Regions from separate parts of the Exiguobacterium sp. s150 genome, predicted to be linked through region 2. Evidence: riboswitches for the same ligand, from Rfam matches in the RefSeq annotation. Region 2 holds a riboswitch; each other region holds the start of a gene.
What was found. A riboswitch is a leader RNA that binds a small molecule or an ion and turns the genes downstream of it on or off. The one in region 2 is predicted to bind S-adenosylmethionine.
Positions count from the first base shown of each region.

Region 1: another riboswitch for S-adenosylmethionine. It lies ahead of KNP76_RS14405 (aminotransferase class I/II-fold pyridoxal phosphate-dependent enzyme); the one in region 2 lies ahead of metK (methionine adenosyltransferase).
Region 3: another riboswitch for S-adenosylmethionine. It lies ahead of msrA (peptide-methionine (S)-S-oxide reductase MsrA); the one in region 2 lies ahead of metK (methionine adenosyltransferase).

Region 1 is NZ_JACSMC010000042.1:12,656-15,934, reverse strand. It holds gene KNP76_RS14410 (iron-containing alcohol dehydrogenase family protein) at 1-771, opposite strand, end outside; gene KNP76_RS14405 (aminotransferase class I/II-fold pyridoxal phosphate-dependent enzyme) at 768-1,943, opposite strand; SAM riboswitch class I at 2,021-2,121, opposite strand; gene KNP76_RS14400 (AI-2E family transporter) at 2,293-3,279, shown strand, end outside.
Region 2 is NZ_JACSMC010000002.1:221,372-224,650, forward strand. It holds gene pckA (phosphoenolpyruvate carboxykinase (ATP)) at 1-1,142, opposite strand, end outside; SAM riboswitch class I at 1,459-1,575, shown strand; gene metK (methionine adenosyltransferase) at 1,706-2,914, shown strand; gene KNP76_RS02710 (hypothetical protein) at 2,954-3,279, opposite strand, start outside.
Region 3 is NZ_JACSMC010000027.1:15,145-18,423, reverse strand. It holds gene KNP76_RS12000 (amidase family protein) at 1-1,150, opposite strand, end outside; gene KNP76_RS11995 (hypothetical protein) at 1,262-1,423, shown strand; SAM riboswitch class I at 1,468-1,568, shown strand; gene msrA (peptide-methionine (S)-S-oxide reductase MsrA) at 1,635-2,153, shown strand; gene KNP76_RS11985 (GRP family sugar transporter) at 2,176-3,039, opposite strand; tRNA gene KNP76_RS11980 (tRNA-Ala) at 3,172-3,244, shown strand.

The DNA of each region.
Region 1 (3,279 bases), on a different contig from region 2:
CTTGTCCCCGTGCAGGAACGGATGCGTCGTCTCGAACTGACTGAGCGCGTTATGGACGGCGTGCGCGACGGCGACCCGTGTCCCGGCGTCGCCGAACCCACCGACCGCCCCACCGATGGCGAGAACGTGGTCGACCGCATAACGCGTCCCTTCCCCATACGAGCGGAAGGCGGTCTCGGTCAATTCGAGCTCGAGTAGGCGATGACATTGCTTGGAGAGCGCGAGTCCGGCATCGACGCCGGCATCGGTCGAGGCGTCCCCGCTCAAATAGCGGGCCTCATAAAACTTCGCGACCGTGTCGATGACGCCGGCTCGATAATAATCATACGGCGATGATGCGATGACCCGGGCGTCGACGATGACACGTTCGATGACGACCCGGAAGACGTCATAGCGGTCGTAGCTCCCGTCGTCGCGATAGACGACGCTGAGCGGGGTGAACGCCGCACAGTTGGAGGCGAGCGTCGGGATGACGATGAGCGGGACGCCGTTCCGTACGGCGACGAGTTTGGCCGTGTCGACGAGCTTGCCGCCACCGACGGCGATGAGGACGTCCGCCCCGTCGAGGTCGACGCGGTCCGCCTCACGATCCGTGCACTCTCCTCGGAACGTCGTTACCGGATAGGTTTGAATCGAAGGGAGTAACCGTTCGACGGTCGGGTAGCCGTTTTGCCCGCGCAACACGTGGACCGAACGAGCGCCGATTAGTTCGTCGAGACGATCGAGCGCGTCAGCGGCGTGATCATACTCGAGCACGGCTTGACGGATCACGCCCGCACCTCTTCATAGGCGGCGAACAGCCGCTCGATTCGCTCGACGGCCTCGTCAATCTTCGGCTCCGGGGAGACGAGTCCGAAACGCACGTAGCGCTCCCCTTCGGTGCCGAAGAAATAGCCCGGTGTCACGGCCACGCCTGCCTCATGAAGCAGCTTTTTGGCGAACGAGGCGGAATCGCCTTCCGGCACTCTCGCCCAGACGAAGAACGAGCCTTTCGGGGCCGTCACCTCCCAGCCGGCTTGGCGCAGGCCGTCCACCAATCGGTCGCGCCGCGTCTCATACAGACGGGACAAGTCATCTCGAATCGACTTCGGTGACTCGAGTGCGGCGACGGCCGCTTCTTGAATCGCGGAGAAGACGCTGACATGGACGTGGTCTTGATACGTGTTGATCGCCTCGATGATGTCTTTGTTGCCGACGGCGAAGGCGACGCGCCAGCCGGACATGTTGAACGCCTTCGACATCGTGTACACTTCGATGCCGACCTCTTTCGCCCCGTCGGCTTGAAGGAAGCTCGGCGACACGTGCCCGTCAAAGCCGATGCTGCCATAGGCGAAGTCGTGGACGACCATCAATTCCTGCTCTCGGGCGAAACGGACCGTGTCCTCGAAGAATTGTGGCGTCGCGACGGCGCCGGTCGGATTGCTCGGATAGTTCAAATACATGAGCCGCGCCCCGTGCGTATCGAGCGTCTTGTAATTCGGTAGAAAATCGTTGGCTTCTGTCAGGACGAGGTCATGCACGACCGAACCGGCCAGCCGTGCGCCCGATATATAATCCGGATAGCCCGGATTCGGGAGCAAGATGCCTTCCCCCGGTTCAAGGACACATTGTGGGAGCGTGATCAGCCCCGATTTCGACCCGATTAAAATCGCGACTTCCGTCTCGGCATCGACGTCGACTCCATACTCGTCCAAGTAGAACGTCGACACCGCCTGTTTCAATCGGCTTTGCCCACGGAACGGGCCGTACTGATGGGTCTCCGGGTTCGCGAGCGCCGTCTCGAGCGCCTCGCAGATCGGTTTCGGCGTCGGCAAGTCCGGCGTGCCTTGCCCGAGCCGGATGATATCGGCCCCGGCCTGTTCGAGCGCGGCCACTTCTTTCGCGAGCCCGACGAAGTGCTGTGGGGGTAAAGTCTTAAGTAAGTTTGAACGTCTGTCTGCCATGGATGGTCCTCCTATGCAAAAAACACCCCTTTCCGAGGAAAGGGGTGTCGAGATACAGACGTATTCAAACAACCACCTTCCCATCTCTCAAGGTTACCTTGCTGGAATTAGCACAGTATTGAAACAATCTGTTGCTGAAGCTTCATCGGGCCAGTCCCTCCGCTTCTCTTGATAGAAAGTGTTTATATGCGATTTATGTGTAATATGTCCTTAAGTAAACCAAACGTTCCCATTGCTGTCAATCCTTATTTTGAAAAATGACGAAGTGCGCTTGAAACCCTGAAAAAAAACGGTCATAGTAAAAGAAGAACGTTATTCTGAAAAAAATGTAGGGTAAGGGGTTGGACTCGTGGAGCTAAACCGGCAATTGATTTGGAAACTAACAGTGATCGGCCTGATTTTACTCGTCTTATGGCGGGTCATCAGCGAACCGGACACGATTTCACGCGTGTTGCAGTATACGTTTCAACTATTGACCCCCGTCATCATGGGGATCGCGATCGCCCTCTTGTTGAACACGGTGCTGTCGTATATGGAGGAGCGATTCTCGTTGAAACGATACCAAGGCCTCTTAATCGTCTACGTGACGTTCATCGGGCTGCTCGTCATCTCGGCCATGACGCTGTTCCCACGCATCTATTCGAGCGTCGCCTCGCTCATCGAGGAGTTGCCGTTTTATATCCGGCAACTTGACGGCTTCGTCGGTCAGTTGAATGCGTTTTTGCAAGATTACAATGAGACGATCGCCCAGACGATCGACTTCAAGCGGTTCGAGGAGCGTTACTCGGGCTGGGTCCAGACGGCCGTGTTGTCGTCGGTCAGTTACGTCTCGAGCTTCACGATGACGCTCATCAACTTCTTGATTGGGATTGTCATCTCCATCTATCTATTGAAAGACAAAGAAGTGTTCGCCCGGATGTTCAAACGTCTGTTGTATGCGCTGTTCCCTGTCGCCACGGCGAAGACGACGATTGACATCTTCCAGGAGATGGATTACATCTTCAAACGTTACATCATCGGCAAATCGCTCGACTGTCTCATCATCGGTGTGATGGCCGTCATCGGTCTACTCATCATCGGGGCACCGTACGCCCTCTTGCTCGGGGTCATCATCGGAATCTTAAACTTCATCCCGTATGTCGGGCCGCTCCTCGGGATGATTCCGGCGTTCATCATCACGTACTTTTACGACCCGTTCACGGCCGTCCTCGTCCTCGTGTTCATCTTCCTGTTGCAACAGTTCGATGGATTGTGGCTCGGACCTAAAATTCTCGGCGACAGCGTCGGGATCACGCCGTTTTGGGTCATCACGTCGATCATCATCGGCGGCAGCCTC
Region 2 (3,279 bases):
GGCTCGGTCACACCGCGCTCCGTACCAGCCAGTTTCGACGTGTAACCAGACAAGAAGTGATACATCGCCTGCTCTTTCGTCAATTTGCTGATTGGCGGTAATACACCGTACGCGTCAGCCGTCAAGAACACGATCGTGTTCGGATGTCCGGCGCGTGATGGGAGCATGGCGTTATCAATGAAATCGATCGGATAGGCGGCTCGCGTGTTTTCCGTCAAGGAAATGTTTTTGTAATCAGGTGAACGGTCATCATTCAAGACGACGTTCTCGATTAAAGATCCGAAACGGATCGCGTCATAGATTTGCGGCTCGTTCTCACGCGACAAGTTGATCGTCTTCGCATAGCAGCCACCTTCAATGTTAAACACGCCGTCTGGAGACCAGCCGTGCTCATCATCACCAATCAAGTGACGTTCTGGGTCGGCCGATAACGTCGTCTTCCCGGTTCCCGATAGCCCGAAGAAGAGTGCGGTCTCGTTGGCGTCGTTGACGTTTGCCGAACAGTGCATCGAGAGGACGTGTTGCTCCGGGAGCAGGAAGTTCATGACAGAGAAGATTGATTTCTTGATTTCACCACCGTACTCTGTTCCCCCGATCAGAATCGTACGTTTGGCGAATGAGACGAGAATGAACGTCTCGGAGTTCGTGCCGTCGACAGCCGGATTTGCCTTATAGCTCGGTGCATAGATGACCGTGAACGGGTCGAACGCACCTTTTGTCGGCCATTCACGAAGGAACAGTTGCTTCGCGAACAAGCTGTGCCATGCATATTCTGTGATGGCGCGAACCGGAAGCGTGTAATGCTCATCCGCACCTGCTGACGCTTCAAGATAGTAGAGCTTTTGTTTTTGCTCAAGATGGGTGAGCACCTTATCGAGCAACGCTGTGAACTTCTCTTCGGCGATCGGTTGGTTGACCGGTCCCCAGTCGACTAAGTGATTGCTGACTTCATCTTGCACGACGAATTTGTCTTTTGGTGACCGGCCTGTGAATTTGCCTGTACTGACAGATAAAGCCCCGTCTTTCGTCAGCACACCTTCCCCGTTTTGAATGGCTTCTTCCACCAATTCTGGAACCGTCAAGTTCCGTTTCACGTCGGCACCGTTAATTAATTCTTCGATTTTCAGGAGCGTTGTCGCCATCCCGAATCCCACCTTTCCCCTAAATAGATGTGGATGAAATCCGCATACTTCCGCAGTTAATTAGTATGACGTTTTTATTATATGTGACACACTAATTAAAAACAAGCGTTTCTTCACTTTGACAAGTAAGCGCTTTCTTACATTGTCATTCTAACATATTCTGTACCAGGTCATAGAACAAAATCGGAAACCGTCATAAAAATGTTTGTTATTTCACAAACATAACTATTTGCCCGTTCGTGAAAAGTTTTACGAATTCGGTCGATACGCTTGACAGAACGGTACGTCATTTATATGATGGTGTTCGTAACGGATACTCTTATTCTGAGCGGTGGAGGGAACAAGGCCCTACGAAGCCCAGCAACCGTCCGAATGTAATGTTGTCGGAAAAGGTGCTATCCTGAAGCGAAGCGTAAGCTTCGAACGATAAGAGGGTAAGGAAGAACGATTCAACCTTTCCCATTGAACGTGGCGAAAGGTTTTTTTCATTACCGTCCCAAAGCAACGCGTAAGGGGAACGAGTACCGTCCACACATCACCCTTATTATAGGAGGTTTTTTGAAATGTCAAACTTGAACCGTCGACTTTTCACTTCGGAGTCCGTCACTGAAGGACACCCGGATAAAATTTGTGACCAAATCTCAGACTCGATTTTGGACGCGATTTTAGCAGAAGATCCAAACGCCCGCGTTGCGGCTGAGACGTCTGTCACGACAGGTCTCGTGCTCGTAGCTGGTGAAATCACGACATCGACATACGTCGATATCCCGAAAGTCGTCCGTGAAACGGTCCGTGAGATCGGTTATACACGCGCGAAATACGGCTTTGATGCCGAGACATGTGCTGTCTTGACGTCAATCGACGAGCAGTCAGTCGATATCGCCCAAGGTGTTGACCAAGCGCTCGAAGCACGTGAAGGTCAAATGACTGAAGAAGAACTCGATGCAATCGGTGCAGGGGACCAAGGTCTCATGTTCGGTTATGCAACGAAAGAAACGCCTGAACTCATGCCGCTTCCAATCTCGCTCGCACACAAATTGTCACGTCGTTTGGCGGAAGTCCGCAAAAACGGCACGCTCCCTTACCTCCGTCCGGACGGGAAGACGCAAGTGACGGTCGAGTACGACGAAGCGAACAACCCGGTTCGTATCGACACAATCGTTATCTCGACACAACACGCTGAAGACATCACGCTCGAGCAAATTCAAGCAGATCTTAAAGCACATGTCATCGACGCGGTCATCCCGACTGAACTAATCGATGCGGAGACGAAATACTTCATCAACCCGACTGGCCGTTTCGTTATCGGTGGACCACAAGGTGATGCAGGTCTCACAGGACGTAAGATTATCGTCGACACGTACGGTGGATACGCACGTCACGGTGGCGGCGCGTTTTCTGGTAAAGATCCTACGAAAGTTGACCGCTCTGCAGCATACGCGGCTCGTTACGTGGCGAAGAACATCGTCGCAGCTGGCCTCGCGGACAAAGCAGAAGTTCAACTTGCATACGCAATCGGTGTCGCACACCCGGTATCGATCGCGGTCGATACGTTCGGCACTGGTAAATTGAGCGAGACCGAGATCGTAGAACTCATCCGTGAGAACTTCGACCTCCGCCCGGCCGGCATCATCAAGATGCTCGACCTTCGCCGCCCGATTTACAAGCAGACAGCAGCATACGGCCACTTCGGTCGCACGGACGTGGAACTCCCATGGGAGCAAACGGACAAAGCAGCAGTACTAGAAGAAGGCGCGAAACGCTTCGCGTAATCAAAGAAAAACGACCTTTCACGCGAAAGGTCGTTTTTGTTATGCCTGTGGCTTATGGTCAGTCGACTCGTGTCCTTGTCCTAACGCGGTATCTTTCGCCTCGACGACTTTCTCGCCGATCGATTGTAAATCCGATTTCGCCTCTTGGGCCGTCTCGACGACTTTATTGACGTCTTGTTTGACCGTGTCGGCTTCGCCGGCCACTTTTTCGTAGACGTTTTGGACGTCTGTCGCGACTTCTTGGATGATGCCTGAGGCCGCCTTCACTTGATCGATGACTTGTGAGGCCTTACCGGCCGGATCTTCTTTCACCGTCTCGACGAGTCCGCCGACAGAAGCTTTCGCACTCGAGAATGACTGTTTCG
Region 3 (3,279 bases), on a different contig from region 2:
GGACGTCGTCGAGGCGACGTGTCAGATAGGTGGCCTCAATCAAGCGGCCCGATTGTTCGTCCGCTTTCTCGAATGTCTTCTGTCCGTGCGGAATCGTCTCCGGATGACTGCTGTTCCAGTTAATCAAATCCGAAAGCGTCTTATACGAGAGCGTCGTCGAGGCTAGATACGCCTCGATTCCGAGCTTAAACTCATGATACAGGATATCGCCTTGGTCGAGCGATGTTATCGACGGCAGTTCGACAGTGACGACCTCGATGCCGCTCTGTTTCAGCAAGGCGATCGCCTCATCATAGAGCGCCTGTTCTTCTTCCGACAGATCAATCTTGACAATCCCGACGCGCATCCCGACCGCTTGGCGTTCATCGAGACACGTCCGATACGGCGGACCGGCCGGAAGGTGCGTTGTCGCCGGGTCAGCCGGGTCTTCCCCGACCATCGCCTCAAGGGCAAGCACCGCATCCCGGAGCGTTCGTGCCATCGGGCCGGCCGTGTCCTGCGACCGAGAGATCGGAATGATGCCGCTCCGGCTAATCAAACCGACAGTCGGCTTGATGCCGACGATGCCGTTATGGACGCTCGGATGGATAATCGAGCCGCTCGTCTCGCTGCCGACGGCGAGAAGCGTCATGTTCGCCGCGACCGCGGACGCCGAACCTGAACTCGACCCGCCGACATCGAGCTTGTCCCCATATGGATTGAGCGTCTGGCCCCCGACCCCGCTCCAGCCGTTCGGCATCCCCTCGGTCAAAAAGTTGGCCCACTCGGACAAGTTCGCTTTCCCGAGGATGATGGCCCCGCTCGCGCGTAAACTTTGAACGAGGTGGGCGTCTCGGCCGGCGAAGTGATGCGCGAGGGCGACGGCCCCAGCCGTCGTCTTCATCTGACCGGCCGTCTCGACGTTGTCTTTAATCAGTACCGGGATGCCGAGCAGCGGCAAGCGATCACCACGTCGGAACGCCCGGTCGGCCGCCTCGGCCTCGAACAGAGCGTCCGGGTTCACTTGAATGACCGCTCTCAGCTTGTCGTTCAATGCGGCGATTCGGGTCAAATAGTAGGCCGTCACGTCACGCGCGGTGAACGTTCCTTCCTTATATCCGAGATGGGCGGTCTCGATATCGAGTTCGAAAAATGGGTTTGGTTCAGTCATGTTGATTCCTCCTTTGCTCACTCGTTCGTATTCGCTATTTCCACTTGATTTCCTGTTTTCGTTCGCCAACGAATGTGTAACTTGGTAAACTGAAAGAAAAGGGAGGTTACTATGAACCGTTCGTACGTACTCGTCTTGTTGTCCGTCTTTGTCTTGTTCTTCTTACAGCTCTATGCCGGGGAGGCCCCGTATACGCTAGCGCTCTCCATCGTCCTCGTCGTCTTGATTGTCGGGGCCACGTTGCTGCAACTTCGGCGAAAACCTAATCGTTGACGACACTTTCGGACAGATGGTATGATGCTTTCACCAACTACATATCGATATCTTGAGTGAACGAGAGACCTGGCTCTATGACTTCACAGCAACCTGCTTCGGCAAGGTGCTACTTCCAGCAAGGCGTTTGCCTTGGACGATATGACAGAACGCTCATGTCGATGACATGGGCGTTTTTATTTGGACAATACGTGTACAGGGGGAGTTTTTTATGGAAAAAGCAACATTCGCGGGCGGCTGTTTTTGGTGCATGGTCACCCCGTTCGAGGAACAGCCCGGAATCGAATCAATCGTATCCGGCTATACGGGCGGACACGTCGACGATCCGACGTATGAACAAGTGAAGACCGGCACGACCGGACACTATGAGGTCGTCGAGATCACGTTCAACCCGTCGCTGTTCGCTTATGAACGTTTGCTCGAACTTTACTGGATTCAGACCGACCCGACTGATGACGGCGGCCAGTTCCAAGACCGCGGCAGCCAATACGCGCCGGCCATTTTCTATCATTCGGAGGAACAACGCGTGAAAGCAGAACAGAGTCGCGACGAACTCGCCGCGAGCGGACGATTTAAGGATCCGATCGTCACAAAGATTTTACCGGCCGACACGTTCTATCCGGCCGAAGAGTATCATCAGGATTTCCACAAAAAAAATCCGGACCACTATAAAGCAGACCGGAAGAAATCTGGACGAGACGCGTTCATCGACGTGGCTTGGCAATCATGAAAGACGGGCAATCGCCCGTCTTTTAACTTTTCGCAATCCCGAGCATAAAGCCGGCGACGACGATGAGCCCGATGCCCATAAAGACGAAGACGCGCTCTTTCGACGTCTTCTCTTCTTTCAATAGATAAATCCCGCCGAGCGTCGCGACGACGACGTTCAGTTGCGACAAGGCGAACGACGTGGCGACCCCGACCTCTCCACTCGAGACGAAGAGACCGAAGTTCCCGATCCCCCAGGCGATCCCGGCCAAGATGTTCTTGAACGTCTTCGGATCGAACCGTTTCACGTCCTTCTCACGAAGACTGAAGAGAAGCGCCGCGATGAACATCCCGACCGATTGCGGGACGATCGCCGTGATGCCGTCGACTTCAAAGTAGTTCGTCAATACGGCGTACGTCACATACCCGAGACTCGAGACGAGGAGGACGAGGAGACCTTTCTTCAACGCCCCGGCGCTATCCGAGTCTTTCTTCTGTTGATATGACGTCATCGTCGCCCCGATGATAATCAAGACGAGCGCTGAAAATCCGAGCCAGAGCTCGGTCGACGTCTCCCAGTCCCCGAGCACGATGACCCCGAAGAGCGACGTTCCGACGAGCTGCATCCCGGTACTGATCGGCATCGCTTTCGAGACGCTCAAGATTTGGAACGATTGGAACTGAAGATACTGTCCGAGCGCCCAAAAGATTCCGGAGATGAATCCGGTGACGACGGCAAGGGTCGTGAACTCCGGATTGAAGACGAGAAAGATGACGAACGCCATGACCATCGCACCCATCGTCGTCCCGATTAACTGCTGAATCGGCTTCCCGCCGACTTTCGATACGATGAGCGGGATACTCCCCCACATGAGTGCCGGAAGCAATGCCAATAAAATCATGCCCATATGATTCACCTGCTTTCGTAATATAACATCATCGTTGATTTTCCCATTGCGTCAACGGTTTAAACTTTTGAATCTTTTTTGAAAAAGGGCATTGCCAAACGTTTTACTAGGATGATATAATAATTTTCGAACGGGGCATTAGCTCAGCTGGGAGAGCGCCACGCTGGCAGCGTGGAGGTCAGCGGTTCGAGCCCGCTATGCTCCATTACTAGGTCACTTCACTTTCGTGAAGTGACTTTT